4 regions of the Roseibium sp. RKSG952 genome follow, and region 1 is predicted to be linked to each of the others. Evidence: riboswitches for the same ligand, from Rfam matches in the RefSeq annotation. Region 1 holds a riboswitch; each other region holds the start of a gene.
What was found. Region 1 has a riboswitch for cobalamin ahead of E1297_RS48280 (DUF1636 family protein). Riboswitches for the same ligand answer to the same signal wherever they lie in the genome.
Positions count from the first base shown of each region.

Region 2: linked by a shared signal. The riboswitch ahead of E1297_RS40785 (DUF1636 domain-containing protein) and the one ahead of E1297_RS48280 (DUF1636 family protein) in region 1 are both predicted to bind cobalamin.
Region 3: linked by a shared signal. The riboswitch ahead of E1297_RS22200 (hypothetical protein) and the one ahead of E1297_RS48280 (DUF1636 family protein) in region 1 are both predicted to bind cobalamin.
Region 4: linked by a shared signal. The riboswitch ahead of E1297_RS45425 (aromatic ring-hydroxylating dioxygenase subunit alpha) and the one ahead of E1297_RS48280 (DUF1636 family protein) in region 1 are both predicted to bind cobalamin.

Region 1 covers NZ_SMMF01000963.1:429,083-433,334, reverse strand. The annotation lists gene cobN (cobaltochelatase subunit CobN) at 1-152, opposite strand, end outside; gene cobW (cobalamin biosynthesis protein CobW) at 156-1,211, opposite strand; gene E1297_RS48280 (DUF1636 family protein) at 1,208-1,588, opposite strand; cobalamin riboswitch at 1,667-1,877, opposite strand; gene E1297_RS48275 (LysR substrate-binding domain-containing protein) at 1,950-2,834, opposite strand; gene E1297_RS48270 (NAD(P)-dependent oxidoreductase) at 2,951-3,898, shown strand; gene E1297_RS48265 (GNAT family N-acetyltransferase) at 3,971-4,252, opposite strand, start outside.
Region 2 covers NZ_SMMF01000959.1:159,578-163,829, forward strand. The annotation lists gene E1297_RS40775 (hypothetical protein) at 1-206, shown strand, start outside; gene E1297_RS40780 (hypothetical protein) at 203-706, shown strand; cobalamin riboswitch at 766-973, shown strand; gene E1297_RS40785 (DUF1636 domain-containing protein) at 1,214-1,570, shown strand; gene E1297_RS40790 (ABC transporter ATP-binding protein) at 1,567-2,343, shown strand; gene E1297_RS40795 (ABC transporter substrate-binding protein) at 2,356-3,306, shown strand; gene E1297_RS40800 (iron ABC transporter permease) at 3,308-4,252, shown strand, end outside.
Region 3 covers NZ_SMMF01000923.1:8,541-12,792, forward strand. The annotation lists gene E1297_RS22190 (DNA polymerase III subunit gamma/tau) at 1-870, opposite strand, end outside; gene E1297_RS22195 (protein-tyrosine phosphatase family protein) at 1,044-1,547, shown strand; gene E1297_RS22200 (hypothetical protein) at 1,549-1,956, opposite strand; cobalamin riboswitch at 2,044-2,262, opposite strand; gene E1297_RS22205 (TetR/AcrR family transcriptional regulator) at 2,311-2,871, opposite strand; gene E1297_RS22210 (alpha/beta fold hydrolase) at 2,956-3,813, shown strand; gene rsgA (ribosome small subunit-dependent GTPase A) at 3,845-4,252, opposite strand, start outside.
Region 4 covers NZ_SMMF01000962.1:280,164-284,415, reverse strand. The annotation lists gene E1297_RS45430 (hybrid-cluster NAD(P)-dependent oxidoreductase) at 1-625, opposite strand, end outside; gene E1297_RS45425 (aromatic ring-hydroxylating dioxygenase subunit alpha) at 631-1,884, opposite strand; cobalamin riboswitch at 1,966-2,170, opposite strand; gene E1297_RS45420 (AMP-binding protein) at 2,489-3,910, opposite strand; partial or broken gene E1297_RS45415 (hypothetical protein) at 3,903-4,252, opposite strand, start outside.

The DNA of each region.
Region 1 (4,252 bases):
TCGGCCCCGCCACCGCGATGCCAGCCTGCCGCGAAAGCGCCAAGGTCGCTGTCTGAGAAGGACAGCACCACCAGATCCGCCGGGCTCTGGCCCAGATCGGTTGGGGTCTCGGTTTCTTCTAACCCGTGGCTTTCGCGGAAGACGACGTGCATGGCTTACTCGGCAGCCTCGGCTACACCTACGAGGATATCGCGGATCGCAGCCTCTTTGATGTCGTCATGCTCGGCAATCACGACCAGACGCGAGCGGCGCTCCTCGCCGGGTTCCCATGGACGGTCGTACTGGTGACGCACGCGGGCACCAACGGCCTGAACCAGCAGACGCATCGGTTTGCCCTGAACGGCGGCATAGCCTTTGACCCGCAGTATGTTCAGCTCATTGGCTAAACGTTCGATATTGGCAACTAGTTGGGCCGGGTCGGTCTGTTCCGGCAACTCAACAATGATGCTTTCGAAATCGTCATGCTCGTGATCGTGGTGTCCGTCGTGATGGCTTGGGCGGGCGTCCATGTCATCCTCGGCAGCGGCTTCGAGGCCCAGAACAACGCGTACGTCTACTGCGCCTTCGGCGACTTCTACCACAGGCAGCGGGCGAGGGGCCTCGGCTGCGATGATCTCTTTGGCCTTGGCAACACCCTCGGGACCGGCCAGATCGGGCTTGGTCAGCAGGATGATATCGGCGCAGGAGATCTGGTCCTCAAACACCTCGGACAGGGGCGTTTCATGGTCGATCGAGTCGTCAGCCAAGCGCTGTGCATCCACGGCTTCGACATTCGGAGCAAAGCGACCGGCGGCCACGGCCTCGGCATCGGCCAGAGCGATCACGCCGTCAACGGTGATCTTGGAACGGATATCCGGCCAGTCGAATGCCTTCAGCAGCGGCTTGGGCAGCGCGAGTCCGGAGGTTTCAATCAGGATGTGATCGGGACGCGGTTCCAGCGCCATCAGCGCTTCGATAGTTGGGATGAAATCATCGGCCACGGTGCAGCAGATGCAGCCATTTGCCAGTTCCATGATGTTTTCCGCCGGGCAATCGGGAATGGCGCAGGATTTCAGGATGTCGCCATCGACGCCAACGTCACCGAATTCATTGACAACAACGGCCAGACGTTTGCCCTGCGGGTTCTGCATCAGGTGCTTGACCAGTGTGGTTTTGCCCGAGCCCAGAAAGCCGGTGATTACAGTAACGGGAAGTTTTTCGAGGTTGCTCATTTCAGGGCTCCAATCGGGGGAATGCGGGCCGCACAGTTTTTGCGGAAATGTTCAGGGCGCTCGCGCCATTTCACAAGGCCGTCTTCGGTGGCGAGATATTTGGTGACGCCTTCGACGATGGTCTCGACGTGGTCGGTTTCGTTGAGGTTCTCATACACAAAGGTCCAGCGGGATGGTCCGCCACGCAGTACGATCGAACACCCCTGATCGCAGTTCGAAAGGCATTCAACGGCCTTAAGATCAATGCCATCTGGCAGCTCGGCCTCGGTCAGCGCTTTATGCAATAATGTGCCGGGGCGCTGGTCATCTTCCTCGATAGGAAGGCCACGCCGACAGGTGGTGCAGACCAGCAGTTCAACTGGTGTCGTCTCGGTCACGTCTCTCATCCCCCCTTCACGGTTTTCGGGGGACGGGGTATGCGCGGGCCTTGGCCCGACACCGGAACACCCCGTCCGGTCTGGTCTTCGGGCGTTGGCAGGTCTCCCGGCTTGCGGATGTCAGAGGTATCCTCTGGCAGGTGTCCTGCCTTCCCGGCCTGCAGGCCAGTGGCTTTGGGCACCTTCTCCGGTCACGGTCGCGGGGGCGGCTGCATTTGACGGCATTCCATACCGCTGATGCATTCCCTTTTCATCTGCTTGCACAGACACCAACGAAAGGGACATGCGGCAAGCAAAGGGGCGTTGTCAAGCGAATGGAGGCGCTCTCAGATCACCGAGATGGAAAAGCGACTTGCAGTGGTCAGTCAGCGGCATCCGCTTTGATCCGTTCTTGCAACCAGGTCTCAAAGAGGCGGGCAGAGGCCGTCGGGCGGGTCGCGCCGTCTGAGCGGATCAGGTAATGGGACTGAGCAAAGGGAATCGGTGGTCCGGCGATCTGCAGGGGCGCACCCTGCGCAATCGCATTCCGGGCAAAGCGTTCAAGGATTGTGGCGTAGCCTGCTCCCGCCATCACAAGTTGCAACGCGGTGACCGTGGTATCTGCCGAATATTGCGACTGAAGTTCGGGCTGGTGAATGCCATGCGCTTCAAAGTATCGCGCCCAGTTGTCTTCATACCCAAGGATATGGATCAGAGGACTTTCACGGAACTCTGCCTTGCTTGGCGCTGTGGTGCCGGATCTGCAAACCGGAACAAGGAATTCATCCGAAAGTTTCTCTGCCCTGAGCCCCGGCCAGTCGCCATAGCCCAGACGAATATCGATATCCACATCGCTGGAACCCATGGTGTCATTCCAGATGTGAGTCACCAATCGCACAGGGATGTCGGGATGTTGGCTGGCGAATTCAGGTAGTTCGGCAGCCAGCCAATAAGTCATGGTTGAAATTGCCGCGCGAATGGTCAGCGTCTGCTGAGACGCTGGGCCAAACAAACTGTTGGTCGAAAGGGTTATGTCAGACAGAGCGCGCCGAACGGTCAAAGCATAGGATTGGCCAAGCTCGGTCAATTCCAGTCGTCTTGCCTGCCGAGTGAAAAGAGGTTGGCCCAACTCGGCTTCCAATGAACGGATATGCAGGGATACTGCGGTTTGTGTCAGACCCAGCTCTTGCGCGGTTGCAGTGAAATTCAGATGCCGAGCGGCAGCTTCGAAACTACGCAGCCAAGAGGGGTTTGGTAGACGATCCATTTATCACCAAAAATTTTTGCCCATAAGCTCGATTATTATTCGTTTCATTTGCAGGTTATCAAGGAGGATACTCCGCGTGAAAACGGTTCGGGCATAGCCCATAGGGAGGATTCGCAATGAAGGTTGGATTTATCGGTCTGGGGAATGTGGGGGGTAAGCTCTCGGGTTCGTTGCTGCGCAACGGGGTTGATTTGACAGTTCATGATCTGAACCCGGATCTGGTTGCTGAATTTGTTGCGCAGGGTGCCAAGGCTGCTGAAGGTCCGACGCAACTGATGCGGGATTGTGATGCGGTTATCACCTGCTTGCCATCCCCTGCGGCATCGGATGCCGTGATGCAGGAAATGCTGCCAGAGGTTGGTCCGGGCAAGATCTGGATGGAGATGTCCACCACAGATGAGGCCGAGGTGAAACGGTTGGGTGCCATGGTGATCGAACGCGGTGGCGCCGCAGTAGATTGCCCTGTTTCCGGGGGATGCCATCGCGCAGCTACGGGCAATATTTCGATTTTTGCCGGATGTGACCGCGCAACATTTGAACGGATTTTGCCCTTTCTGACGACCATGGGGCGCCGCATTCTGCATACAGGTGAGCTGGGATCTGCTTCGGTTCTGAAGGTGCTGACCAACTATCTGGCCACCGCCAACCTGATCACCTGTGCCGAAGCCCTGGTCACTGCCAAGGCTGCAGGGATGGATCTGAATACGACCTATGAAGCGATCAAGATCTCATCAGGAACCTCATTTGTGCATGAAACCGAAAGTCAGGTCATCCTGAATGGATCACGTGATATCTCGTTTACAATGGATCTTGTGAAAAAGGATATCGGGCTGTTTCAGGAGGTCGCAGATCGTGCCGGGGTGCCGTTGGAGATGAACCCGGTGATGATCAAGATTTTCGAGGACGGAATTGCCCGGTATGGTGACCGCGAGCTGTCGCCCAATATCATCAGACGACTGGAAGATGCCACCGGACTGGATATTCGTGCACCGGGTTTCCCGACCGAAATGCTGGATGATGAGCCGGAAGAACCGGGGTACGAGGTGGTCCCCCAGGGGCGCTAGAGCGCATAGATCAACATAGGTCTGGGCGCTTCGGCCTTACGATTTAGTGATCGGATGATAGTTGAGAGGGTTCTACCAATAAGCCGTGTTTTTGAACGCTTCGGCGCACTGTGATGGCCCTTTCAAAGGCGCAAGGTCCTGATCCGAAAGAGACTGTGCCAGCCACCCTTGGGGATATTGAAGCTTCATGGGTGGCTGGGCTTGCTGCTCGGTAATCTGTTCAAAACCAACTTTGGAATAGTAGTTCGGATCGCCATAGGTGATCACCACATCAACGCCGCGCCCGCGCAGATCGCTCAGCCCGAACGTCAGGAGCTTTTGTCCAACGCCTTTCCCTTGCTGGTCTGTTGCAAC
Region 2 (4,252 bases), on a different contig from region 1:
CTGACCTGCTGGCCATGGATGCTGTTGCCAGCCGACATGGATGTGCATTGAAACCGAAACTCCTCGAGGCCATCGAAGCCGACCTCCGGTTCCCTGCACATGCCACCGCACCCCGCCCACAAACAGAACTGACCGCAGATGAGCTGCCAGAAAACGTGCTCAGCCTATCGGCGCATTCCCCAAATTCTGAAAGGAAGCGCGCATGAGCTTTTCAGTCTATGGATCAAATGGCGACAGACCAGCTGCGGGCAGACCCGAATTCGATGATTTTGAGCTGGGACTGTTGCCCGTCATGCGGCACTTCATCCTCAGTTTTGCCGATCCCGATACGCAATCGTGGCAACACGCCTATTCCACGGCCATCGAACGCTGGGGCGTTGATCAGGGCCTGAACATCGCGCATCTGGTCTATAAGATCGTCAAGGTCACATTGCATTGCCGCCCGGCGGGGCTGGCATTCAATGACCCGCTTTGCCTTGAACAGCGTGGGTCGCTGACATGCGATGAGCTTGCGCTGATGAAGATGCTGCACCACATGCGGCGCGACAACACGCCCGAAGCGCGCGATGCCGTCAACCTTGTTACAGGCGGCTATCCAGATGCCCATCTGATTCAGGCTGGTCTGACGCTTGCCAATCGCTTTCCGACCGGTACCGACCGACGCGGCGACACATCCCGTCGGCCAATGCTTCGGGTCGTGAAGTAAAAACCTATCCCTGCGTTGACCAAGCCTTCAGCTGGCGCTTGACAACGCTATCGACACCAGACTAGCTGAAACGAGATGGTTCCCGACGGTTTGCCCGAGGGATGAAAATGGGAATACGGTGCGGTGCGTTCTGCGTACCAATGCCGTGACTGCCCCCGCAACTGTAGGCGGAGAGCGAAGCCAAAAGACCACTGGCCCAAAGGCCGGGAAGGTTGGCCAAGCATCGACCCGCAAGTCAGGAGACCTGCCATCAGATGTTCAACCAACCCGGGGCGGGGCGTCCTGGAAGGAGGCTTTGATGGCACGTAATCTGCGTGTGTACATAAACGGCACCTTCTGTCCGCACTTGGCAACAAGTGGAGCGGACCATGCCGGAAGCAACTGAACCCTTCGCTTTGTATTTTCAGAACCGGCAGTGGCACAGCATCGCAAATCCGAGCTGCAATGAATTAACTGTTACGTTATTACATTGCATATCATCCGGATTGTCAGTAAGTGGAGCGCGCAATGCCAGAAAACTCTGATCATTTCCTGTTGATTTGCGAGACTTGTCAGGGCTCGGACATTGCCGATGCGCTTCGAACGGCGATTGCGGACAAGCTTCCGTCCTGCTTCGCAATCCGAGGGGTTTCCTGCATGGCTGGCTGTTCACATCCTACGACTGTTGGCTTTCAGGCTGCGGACAAAGCGCAATACCTGTTCGGTCGCATTAGTTCAGCGCAGGACATTGAAGCGCTGGCCGCGTTTGCCTGGCAATATCAGGACAGTGCTGACGGCTGGACCAATGCTACGGACAGACCCCCTGCCCTTTACACCAAAACCTTGTCGCGCATGCCGCGCATCTTGTCTGGAGGTCAGGCATGACATTTCTGGTTGCCGAAAATCTCGAGTACTATGCATTGAACGGTGATGTTCTGCTGCAGGGTGTGTCCTTTGATCTGGACGAGGGATCAGTACTGGCCATCGCAGGCCCGAACGGCGCGGGCAAAACCACCCTGCTGAACTTGCTATGTGGTGTCGAAACCATCGCGCTTGGGGATGTACTGATACGCGGTCAAAGCCTGCGATCGCTATCCCCTCAGGACCGTGCCCGGACCATCGCTGTAGTAAGCCAGCAGGAACTGCCCGATGGACGGTTACGACTAAGAGACTACGTTGCCTTGGGGCAGATTCCCATCAAAGGCGACCGATCTGTAGATGAACATAAACAGGCATTGGACAGGATATTTGACCTGACCGAGCTGCATCATCTGGCAGGCAAGCAGATGTCGACCCTATCGGGAGGCGAGCGTCAGCGCGCGCATATTGCGCGCGCTCTAGCCCAAAACCCATCCCTGCTGTTTCTGGACGAACCCACCAACCATCTGGATCCCGACGCCAAGGGGCGCATGCTGTCGCTGGTCGCCGATCTGGGCATCACCGTGGTCATGATCGTCCATGACCTGGTCATGATACCGGAATTCGCCACCCATGTTGCGTTGATGAAATCTACCCGCCTGACGGGTTTTGGACCAGTCAGCAACATTCTGACGCCACAGCGCGTGCGCGAAACCTTTGGCGTCGAATACCTGTGTTTTCAACACGAAGACCGGGTGATCCCCGCGCTCGACATCCGAAAAACCAAGCTTACAAACTGACAGGAGCTTTCCATGAACCTGAAACTCTGGCCCGTGGCGTTGATCACCGGCCTCGCCACCAGTGCGGCCGCACATGAGGTCACCGTAGACAATTGCGGCGAACCGCTTGTTTTTGACTCAACGCCCGAACGGTTGGTCGTGCACGACATGAACATGACTGACATGGCCTTTGCGCTTGGCCTGCAGGACAAGATCGTTGGTCTGACCGGCATCACCGGTTGGTACAAGACCAGCCCGGAATTCGATACGCTGCGCGGTGACATCCCCGAACTGGCGCCGAAATACCCCACCGTCGAAAATCTAGTAGCGGTAGAACCCGATCTGTTCTTTGCCGGGTGGTACTATGGCATGAAGCCCGGCGGCGAAGTCACTCCGGACACGCTGGCCCCCTTTGGTATCAAGACCATGGTCCTGACCGAAAGCTGCGTGCATCTGAACAAGGACCGCCCCGAAGCCAGCATGGACCTGTTGTTCGATGACGTTCTGCGTCTGGGCAAAGTTATGCATGTAGAGGACAAGGCCGAAGCTTTGGTCGATGGCTGGAAAGGCCAGTTGTCCGCCATTGAAGCCAAAACCGCAGATCTGGCGAAACCCCGCGTCTTCCTGCTGGATGGTCCGGCTGATGCGCCTTTTACCGCGGGCAAGTTCGCAATCCCTGACGCGATGATCACTGCCGCTGGTGGCGAAAACGTAACCCATGATCTGGACACCAGCTGGGGCCGCACCTCGTGGGAGGCAGTCGCCGCCACGAACCCTGAATTCCTGGTTCTGCTGGACTACCAGACCGGCAACGGCGCTGCGGATACCTTCAAATTCCTGCAGGAGCACCCCGTGATGTCCCAGACCGACGCAGTCAAGAATGAACGCTGGATCGGTCTGCGCTACGAAGAGTTGACACCAGGACCGGCAAACATCGAAGCGATCGAGAAAATGGCGCGCGAAATGCACGCCGAGATCAACTGATATGGGCCCGTTAGGCCGGACAACACTGCTGGGGGCGGCCGTTCTGGTCGCCCTTTTGCTGGTGTCGACAATCTATGGCACCACGCCGATCCCTGTTGCGGACGTCCTGACCGCCATTTCGCTTGGCACTGGCATCAGCGAAGGCGACATGTCCCCGCTGCATCGGATCGTGTTCGACCTGCGTTTACCACGCGCTCTTTTTGCCGCGGTGATCGGCGCGGGTCTTGGTGTGGTCGGGGTCGTGCTTCAGACCACCACTCGAAACGATCTTGCCGACCCGTTTCTGTTCGGCCTTTCCTCTGGCGCTGCCGCGGGTGCAGTTCTGGTCATCACCGTCACTGGTGATGTTCTGGGCATCTGGACCCTGCCGCTTGCAGCCTTTTGCGGTGGTCTCATCGCATCCGGGGTTGTTCTGGCTTTGGTGCAGAGCTTACGCACAAGTGCACCGGAAAAACTGATCCTTGCCGGGCTTTCGGTCTCATTCCTGTTCTCGGCAATTACCAACTATCTGATCTTTGCCGGCGACAACCGTGCTGCTCATTCCGTGATATTCTGGATGCTGGGCGGGCTTGGACTGGCGCGGTGGGAAACCTTCCCTCTTGTTCTTGCAGGGCTTGGCCTGATCCTAGCCTATGCACTCTATCGCAGCCGATGGCTGGATGCGCTGCTGACCGGAGACTTCACCGCTTCGACTCTGGGCATACCTGTCAAAGGACTGCGATACAGACTGTTCTTTGCAGCAGCCTTGGCGACGGCAGCGTTTGTATCTGTGGCGGGCGTGATCGGGTTCGTCGGCCTTATGGTCCCGCACATTGCACGCGGTATTGCCGGGCCACTTCACAAGAACCTGTTGATAACGGCAGCGCTTGTAGGAGCGGTGCTGCTGACCCTCTCGGACATCCTGTCCAGGCTTCTGCTGGCACCACAGGAACTGCCCGTGGGTATC
Region 3 (4,252 bases), on a different contig from region 1:
CAGCGGATCCGCGCCTTCGGCGTATTGGGCGCCAAGCTCAGTCAGTGCACTTGCCGCGTCGCCGCGCAGGATCATATCAATCAGATCAAGAACCCGTCCACGATCCGCAAGGCCCAGCATTGCACGAACCTGATCCGCACTGGTTTCGCCAGCGCCGTGCGAAATCGCCTGATCCAGTAGTGACGTCGCATCGCGCGCGGAACCTTCTGCAGCGCGGGTGATCAAGGCCAGCGCATCTTCGGCGATCTGAGCGTTTTCTGACCCGGCAATTTTTTTCAGCAGGCCAATCATGTCTTCTGGCTCGATACGCCTCAGATCGAAGCGCTGACACCGGGAAAGAACGGTGACCGGGACCTTGCGAATTTCGGTCGTCGCAAAGATGAACTTTACGTGCTCGGGTGGTTCCTCGAGCGTCTTGAGCAGCGCGTTGAATGCGCTGGTCGAAAGCATGTGAACTTCGTCGATGATGTAAATCTTGTAGCGGGCACTGGCGGCGCGGTAGCGCACGCTGTCGATGATTTCCCGGATATCATTGACGCCGGTCCGACTTGCGGCGTCCATTTCCATCACGTCGACATGGCGGCCTTCCATGATCGCAACGCAATGTTCGCATTTCCCGCAAGGTTCAGTCGTTGGTCCGCCATTGCCATCGGGACCAATACAGTTCATGCCCTTTGCAATGATCCGCGCGGTGGTCGTTTTGCCCGTTCCGCGAATGCCGGTCATGATAAAGGCCTGCGCGATCCGGTCGGCCTCGAACGCGTTTTTCAGCGTGCGCACCATGGCATCCTGGCCGACGAGATCAGCAAAGGTTTCCGGGCGGTATTTTCGGGCTAGAACCTGATAGGCGGGGCTGGGTGTGTCGGTCATGTCTGCTCTGGCGGATTCGTATCAAGGATGCAGCGTAGTTGTCCCCGCGGCTTACGTCCACAGCGCACAGGCACGAATTTCGTTTGGGAATACCAGCCGATGCGCATAAGCTGGCCGGACCGATTTCGAAAAACTGAGTTCTGTTGCATGTCATTTCTTGGGAGGAGTAATTTGTGTCTCAGCTGGTGATCTATGCCCTGCAGGTTGGAAATGGCACGCTCGCGCTGACGTCGATACCCGGCAACGACGGCGACTATTCCGGCGATCTGGATCTGATAGCGAACTGGAAGCCAGGTCTTGTCATTTCGATGACAACTGAGGCCGAGATGGTGCAACTGGGTGCAGGTGATTTCGGCAGCGATATTCAAAGTCGGGCCAGTCGATGGGCGCATTTGCCAGTGACCGACTTCGGTGCACCGTCACCAGAAATCAATGAGCTGTGGACCGAGACCAGCGCGGCAGCTCGACATGCACTCTCGGGCGGAGGACGGGTACTGGTTCATTGCCGCGGTGGCTGCGGACGATCGGGGATGATTGTGCTTCGACTGATGATCGAATGCGGTGAAAGACCCGAAAACGCACTCCAGAGGTTACGCAAGGTGCGGCCATGTGCAGTTGAAACTGATGATCAGCTAAACTGGGCGACATCGGCAGCTCAGCCGCAGCTCGAGCACTGAATCATGCAGCCGCGTGCTGGCTGATATCGACATTTTGCCTTGGGACGAGCGCATTGGCCTCAAGTAGCGCATATGGTGGACTGGATAGAATGCTGGAAGGCAAAGCGGTATTTGCTGAGCCAAACATCATGTCTGCATATTCATCCAGCGCGTTGGTCTCGACGGACGTATCTGAACCGCAAAAAAACCTGATCTGATCAGGTCCCGCGCGAAAGCGGGCGGTGCAACCATCCGGGCAGTGGGTCAGCTCGCTGCTGCCTTCGATTTCGAATTCTCGCGTTGCTACTGGTCCAGCTGTTGTCATGGCCTGCGCCATAGCACGGGCCATCCTGGCCAGCGCGGGGCAGGTTTTGCCTGTCCGTTGGCAAACTGTAGCCGTAAATTCGTGTGTCTCGGTCTTCCAGATCATGTTGCGCCCTCCGCGCGTGAGACGGGGGCTTGGTACAGGCTGGACTACGCAATGCGGTCAGACCCTGCCCGGACACCCCGCCCGAGTTTCGGTTTCAGTTCCGATGGCAGGTCTCCTGACTTGCGGGTCATCGCTTCGCCGACCTTCCCAGCCAATTGGCCAGTGGCATTTCGGCATTGCTCTCCGCCTACAGTTGCGGGGGCAGTCGCGGCATAGGTCCATTCCAACGTTTCGGGCAGGACCGCACCGTGTTCCCTTTTCATCCCGTACCAGTCCGATACGAGAACCATCGCCTAACCGCTAATGCTTGTGGTCGGCTTGAGTCAAGCTGCATTCCGCCGCGTTCAGTACGCTTCAGAGAACGTTGGCGGGCAGAAACCTCGGCAGGTTGCGCAATACATCCGAATTTCGACGCGCGCGGGCCAGTTGCCATCCGCCCTGAAGCATAATGAACAGTGTATCGGCGGTTTCCTGAGGATGATCGACGCCAAAGCGTTCGGCATGCCCGCGGACCTGCGCAATCCAGCTTTCGTACAGGCGGTATGCGTGATCCCTGAAAAGTTGGTTCTCCGGCCCCTCGAACAGGGTGGCGGATATAGGGCAGGTCTCCCAGCGACCGGATTTGTCAAAGAGCTTTGCGATCTTGTGGCACAGGGTTTCAATACCATCGCGAAAGTCGCGTGCGTCTTTGAAAGAGACCGCAATCAGTTCCAGCATTCCGTCTGACGCCCAGCTTGCCGCAGCAAGGGCCAGATCGGACTTTCCCTTTGGAAAATGATGGTAAAGCGAGCCTTTGGGGGCCTGCGCCTCTGCCAGCAATTCGGACAACCCAACGCCGTTGTACCCCGAGCGCTGGAACAGCTCGGCGGCGGTCTGGATCAGGCGATCTCGGGTTGGTAGCGGACGTTTGGTCATCTTTCATCGATATTGACAGCACTAGACCAAATGGTCCAGATGGAATCATTAGACTGATTGGTCTAGATTTGGTTGGAGGATGCAATGTTGGACAGCCAGCAGAATGCGCTCATCGAGGATTTTCAGTTTCCGGCTGGTTCGGCGATGCTGTCTGCCCGTCTGTTCCTGCCTGCAACCGAGCCTGAAACAGTTGTGGTTCTGAACAGCGCCACTGGCGTACCACGCGATTACTACAGGCATTTTGCACAGTGGCTGGCTGTCGAACAGGGTATTGCCTGCCTGACATACGACTACCGCGATTTTGGCCATTCCCTTTCAGGGCGCTTGCAGGACAGCGACGTGAATATGGCCGATTGGGCTCTTGTCGATATGCCAGCTGCCCGTGCTGAGATGCGCAGAAGATTTCCGGATGCCAAGCTCTGGGTTATTGGTCATTCGGTTGGCGGGATGTTGGGTCCGGTCCAGCCGGAAATCGAACAGATTGACCGGATGATTTGTGTCTGCTCGGGACTGGTGACCGTATCCGATCATCCCTGGCCATATCGTGCATTGGCTATGTTGTTCTGGTATGGTCACGCTCCCCTGATCGTTCGCCTGAAGGGATATCTGCCGGGTAAGTTGGTTGGTTTTGGTGCTGACCTGCCGCCAAAAGTGTATTGGCAGTGGCGAAAATGGTGTACCGCGCCTCAAAGCTATTTGCCTGAGACCGGAGTTACCCTGCCCGAAGCGGATTGGTCGCGTTCAGGTGCGCCCGTCGACTTTCTTACATTTGAGGATGATGAGATGGTGCCGCCGGAGGCAGTTTGGCGACTTGCAGATGCCTACGGGCCTGCAGCCAGACGTCACCTGTTGAAGCCCGGCGATTTTGGCCTCAAGGGTGTGGGGCACATCGGGGCGTTTGCCCGTCGCAACTCTGCGGTTTGGCCCCGGTTGATAGCCTGAGGTAGGGCACCGCATGGCGGCGCCCTTTCCTTCAGAACCGTTTGCGTGATTTCTTATCCTGCATCACGGATCGCACCATTTTCCCAAAGGCTTTGTCACGTGCGCGCGACTGAGCAATTGTTTCAGAGTTACGCCGATCCTCGCGTCGCAGCTTCCTCCATCGCTCTAGACGCGCCGGGTCGAGCTCGCCGGCGCTGATGGCTTCTTGGATCGCGCAACCCGGTTCGGTTTCGTGGTTGCAATCCGCAAAGCGACAGGTTTCGGCAAGTTCGACGATATCCGAGAATACTTCATCGACCCCTTCTTGAGCATCCAGCAGACGCAGGGCGCGCATACCGGGGGTGTCGATCAGCCAACCGCCGTTACGCATCTGGTGCAGCTCGCGCGAGGTCGTCGTGTGTCGTCCACGGGCATCATCTTCACGTATCTCCGCGGTGGC
Region 4 (4,252 bases), on a different contig from region 1:
GCATCAACTGGTTGAATTGACCCTGATATCCCGTCCACGGACGGTAGCGATCCGGCTCCTCCACAACAAATTTCAGATCCAAACCATCAGTACGGCTGGCCATCTGCTCTAACCGCTGCCGAAAGATGATCTCGGACGGACGTTTGGCGCAATTGATGAAAACGACATCCAGATCACGACCTTCATCCCACATACAGGTGGTCATCGACATCATCGGGGTGATGCCGGAGCCAGCCGAGATAAGCAGGTACTTTCCTGCCTGGCTTTGGGCGTTGGTAAACAGACCCCCAGGCCCAATGGCCTTGAGGCGCATACCGGGTTGAAGGTTGTCCAGCATCCAGCGCGTTCCGATACTGTCGGCTTGCGCTTTGGCAGTGATGGTTATCGACCGTGGCCGCGACGGCGATGATGAGATCGTATAGGTGCGATGCACGACACCTCCGGGTTGACCCGGAGCTGGGATTTCGAGCGTCAGGAACTGACCTGGGTGATAGGCGAACTGCGCACCAGACGGGGCACGGAATGAAAAACTGGCGGTGTTCGGCATCTCGGGCACGACAGAGACGCATTCCAGCATTTCGCCATCCTGCCAGATGGCCGAAGAGAGCGTGTTCAGATCTTTCATCAGCCTTACTCCGCCGCCATTGTGTCCGGCGCCAGGCGAGCCGACAACGTGCTGCAATACCAATCCACGAACTGCAGCACGCCGGATTCCTGAATAGGTGAATACGGACCAGGTACATAGGCCGGGCTGTTGATACCCTGCTGGTTATCCTCGACCACCTGGCGATCTTCGTCATTCGTGGCGACCCAGACTTCGGTCAGACGTTTCACGTCGTAGTCTACGCCTTCAACCGCGTCCTTGTTGACCAACCATTTGGTAGTGACCTCAGTCTCTGTCGGGCTGATCGGAGTGACTCGGAAAACAAGCGAGTGATCGGCAAGGAAGTGGTTCCACGTGGTCGGATAGTGGAACTTCAAAAGCGATCCCGCATCGGCAAAGGGCGACCGACCCAACCAGCGGCGCACGGCAGACTTTCCGTCCATCGTATAGCTCTCAGCGCCTTCTTTCAGCGGCATACGCGCCAGACGGTATTGACCGTCTTCATTCAGGTAGAACTGCGATGGCATGCCCGCAGCCTGACACCGGTCGAAATGGGTCTGCATGTAGGCTGGTGTCTCACCACCTTCGATCCCTGTAACGCCCGGATCGTCAGGAAAAGTCCGGCACAGAGCAGGATGGTTGCCGCCACAGTGATAGCACTCGCGGTTGTTTTCCCAGACCAGCTTCCAGTTGCCGTTCTCGATGATTGAGCTTTCAAAGGCGACCTTGGCATTCCCGAGATCGTGCGGCTCAAGATAGGGGCGCGCGATATTAGCGAACGTATCGAAATCCGGGGCGTCATCCGCCAAACAGATATATACTAACCCGGCGAGCTCGCGGCAGTGAACTGTCTTCAATCCATGCTGTTTGGGATCGAAGTCCGGCCCCATGTCACGGGCCCATAGCAATGAGCCGTCAAGTTCGTAGGTCCACTGATGATACGGGCAAACCAGCTTCGGCGCATTGCCTTTTGCTGCCTTGCAGATGATCGAACCGCGATGACGGCACGTGTTGTGAAACGCTCGTATCTGGTTATCGGAGCCGCGCACAATAATCACTCGGTAGGCGCCTACATTGTACGTAACGTAGTCGCCCGATTTCACCAACTCACACGCGGGAATGGCAAACAGCCAGTCGCGATAATGGATGGTTTCAAGGTCGGTCTGAAAAATCTCGGGATCGGTATAAAACGCCTGTTCCAGAGCATAACCCGGGTTTCGACGCGCCAACAGGCTTTGGATATTGTTCACTTCTGGCTCTCCTGCCGCGCCCCGCGGCATTGCTTGGGCAGATGACAAGGAGGAACCGTCCGGAGGCGTGCGAGGATCACGTCCGAAACCCGTGCCCCCACCGCCACCCGCGGTTTGACATATCTGAGAGGCTGGTTTCCGGACTTGAAAGGGACTTGCGCCCGGTTGCGACACCTTCCCGGGATCCTCGTCCCAGTGGTTGATTGTCGAACCTGACCTTCCTTACCGTTGCGGGGGCAGTGCCGGACTTACACCGGCTTCCCAATTCTCCGCTGCCTGAGAATCAAACAGCGGCACCTCACGAATACCAAGTTATTTCAGCCGCTTTTAACCGCTGAAATACTTGCGACATTCGCGGACGCAAAACAGACATCGGATTCCTCGCACGCAAATCAATACGTTCTATTGTTCTCCTACATCCAATCCTCAAATGGTTTGGCCCAGACCGATCAGTTCCGACAAATGCCTCTAATGAGCCCAAGCTGCGCCTTAGATTTTCTCTCAGTGCGGCGGGTAGATCTACTGGCAGTTGGTTATTGCAAGTTGCTGGACTTTTCTGCCGACTAGCCGGCAGGTACAAAACTGTGCTCGACTGCGGTTTCCCGTCGGAACACGGAAGGGAAACTACCGAGGATCAACAACCCAACAAGTGAGCAAGTTTTACTCGGTCAACTTTGGAATTGTGGCGTTTGTCCATTGGTATTTTTCTCACGTGGATCACTTTGGCAATACCCAGTTCCTGCGCCAGACTACTCCAGTTTGATAGCTGACCCGCGTCACCTTCAATGCATAAAGCGGGGCTTTCTTCGAAGTTCATAAGCGCACTGTTTGTCACGCCCGGCCATTGCCGGGCTGCAATTTCGATTGCGAAAGGAAAGGTGCGACCAGTCGGGGTTCTTACATCGCTCCCCAGTCTACCCAGCAACCACAAACGGCCCCGTTCATCCAAGTGACCCACATCGCCAGTTCGATGCCATATCGTGGTGCCGTCTTTGATTTTGTTTGCCTTGGAGTGCGTGGGATCAAGATAGCCATCATTTACATGATCGCCCGTGACCTGAACTTCATCGTTTCGAATTCGGAGTTTGATTTGCGAAACCGGAAACCCGACAAGAAGCCCCTTGCCTGCGGCCATTTCACGTTGGTCAACTTCGGAGATGTCACGCACATCAAGATGCGCAATCGGTTCAGCTTCGGTTGACCCATAGACGCAGACCACGTCCAGACCGGAATTGGAGAGCAGCCTCTCAACCAGGTCAGGAAACACCGGGCCGCCGCCGGTGAAAACCGTGTGCAGTTGGCCGGTATCTTTACACTGCGCAAGTTTTTCGCACAAAGACGGTGGGATCAGAAGCCGTGTAACTTGCTGCTTCGATATCCAGCCCGCTAACTGCTCGGGAGATAGTCGATCCAGATTGCTCATTTTCCAATTCGGCAGAATAGTCGTACGCCCGGCCGCAAGGTTTATCAGGGTGAAAACCGGGAACGCAACCAGATCCCGTTCAACTGCATCACTGTTTAGAAGCGGCGCAATGGCATCATGTTGCGCCATCAGAAACGCGTGACTGCGGGGTATGGCCTTGGCTTTACCTGTGGTGCCGGAGGTGAAGGAAATGAGCGCCGTGTCACTGTCATGAACAGTCGCGACTCCGGGGTCACTGCGGGCACTGCCTGGTAGTAAAAGACGCAGCTTAAACAGTTCCGGCACAACGAACTTCAGCAAAGCAAAGTGACCTGATGCGCAAAAGGCCTTGGGTTGGGTCGTTCTCGCTGCGTGACGCAACCCCGCGAGTCCCATCGCCGGTTCAGGCAAAACCACTGTTGCGCCCAATGACCATAAGGCCGCAAGGCTAGCGTAAAGATCAGCGTTGACCGGCATCGCCAGTAGAACGTGATCGCCTTGGCCAACTCCCCTGCGCTTCCACTTACTGGCCAATTGCTGTGCTCGTATCTGCACCGCACTAAAGGTGATCTCGCGACCGTCGCCCTCAACAATGGCCGTCCGGTCCGGGTGTCGATCAACCGCAATGGCAAAATGGTCCAGCAGGTTAGCCATCCAGACGCAGCCCAAACAGGTTGTACCGCCGGAATACCGTTGCCCCTTCGACAACGCTGCGATTGGCGGATTGGTTGTCATCATGGATCAACGCGTGGATGGCGGTGTCATAGCCAAGCCTCAGGGCTGACATATGGAATTGACTAGCCAAATGGCGACCTGCGCCACGTTCAAGGCTTGCATAGGTTTTTAAGATTGCCGCTGTCGGGTTTGGGCCTTCTGCATAGTTCGGGATGCCAAACAGAAAGCCCGCCAATGAGCCGTCCGGACGCCGGGCAAAAAAGATAAGCTCGCGCTTCAACATCGGAACGACAGGCATGTACATAGAAAGAAAATCACACT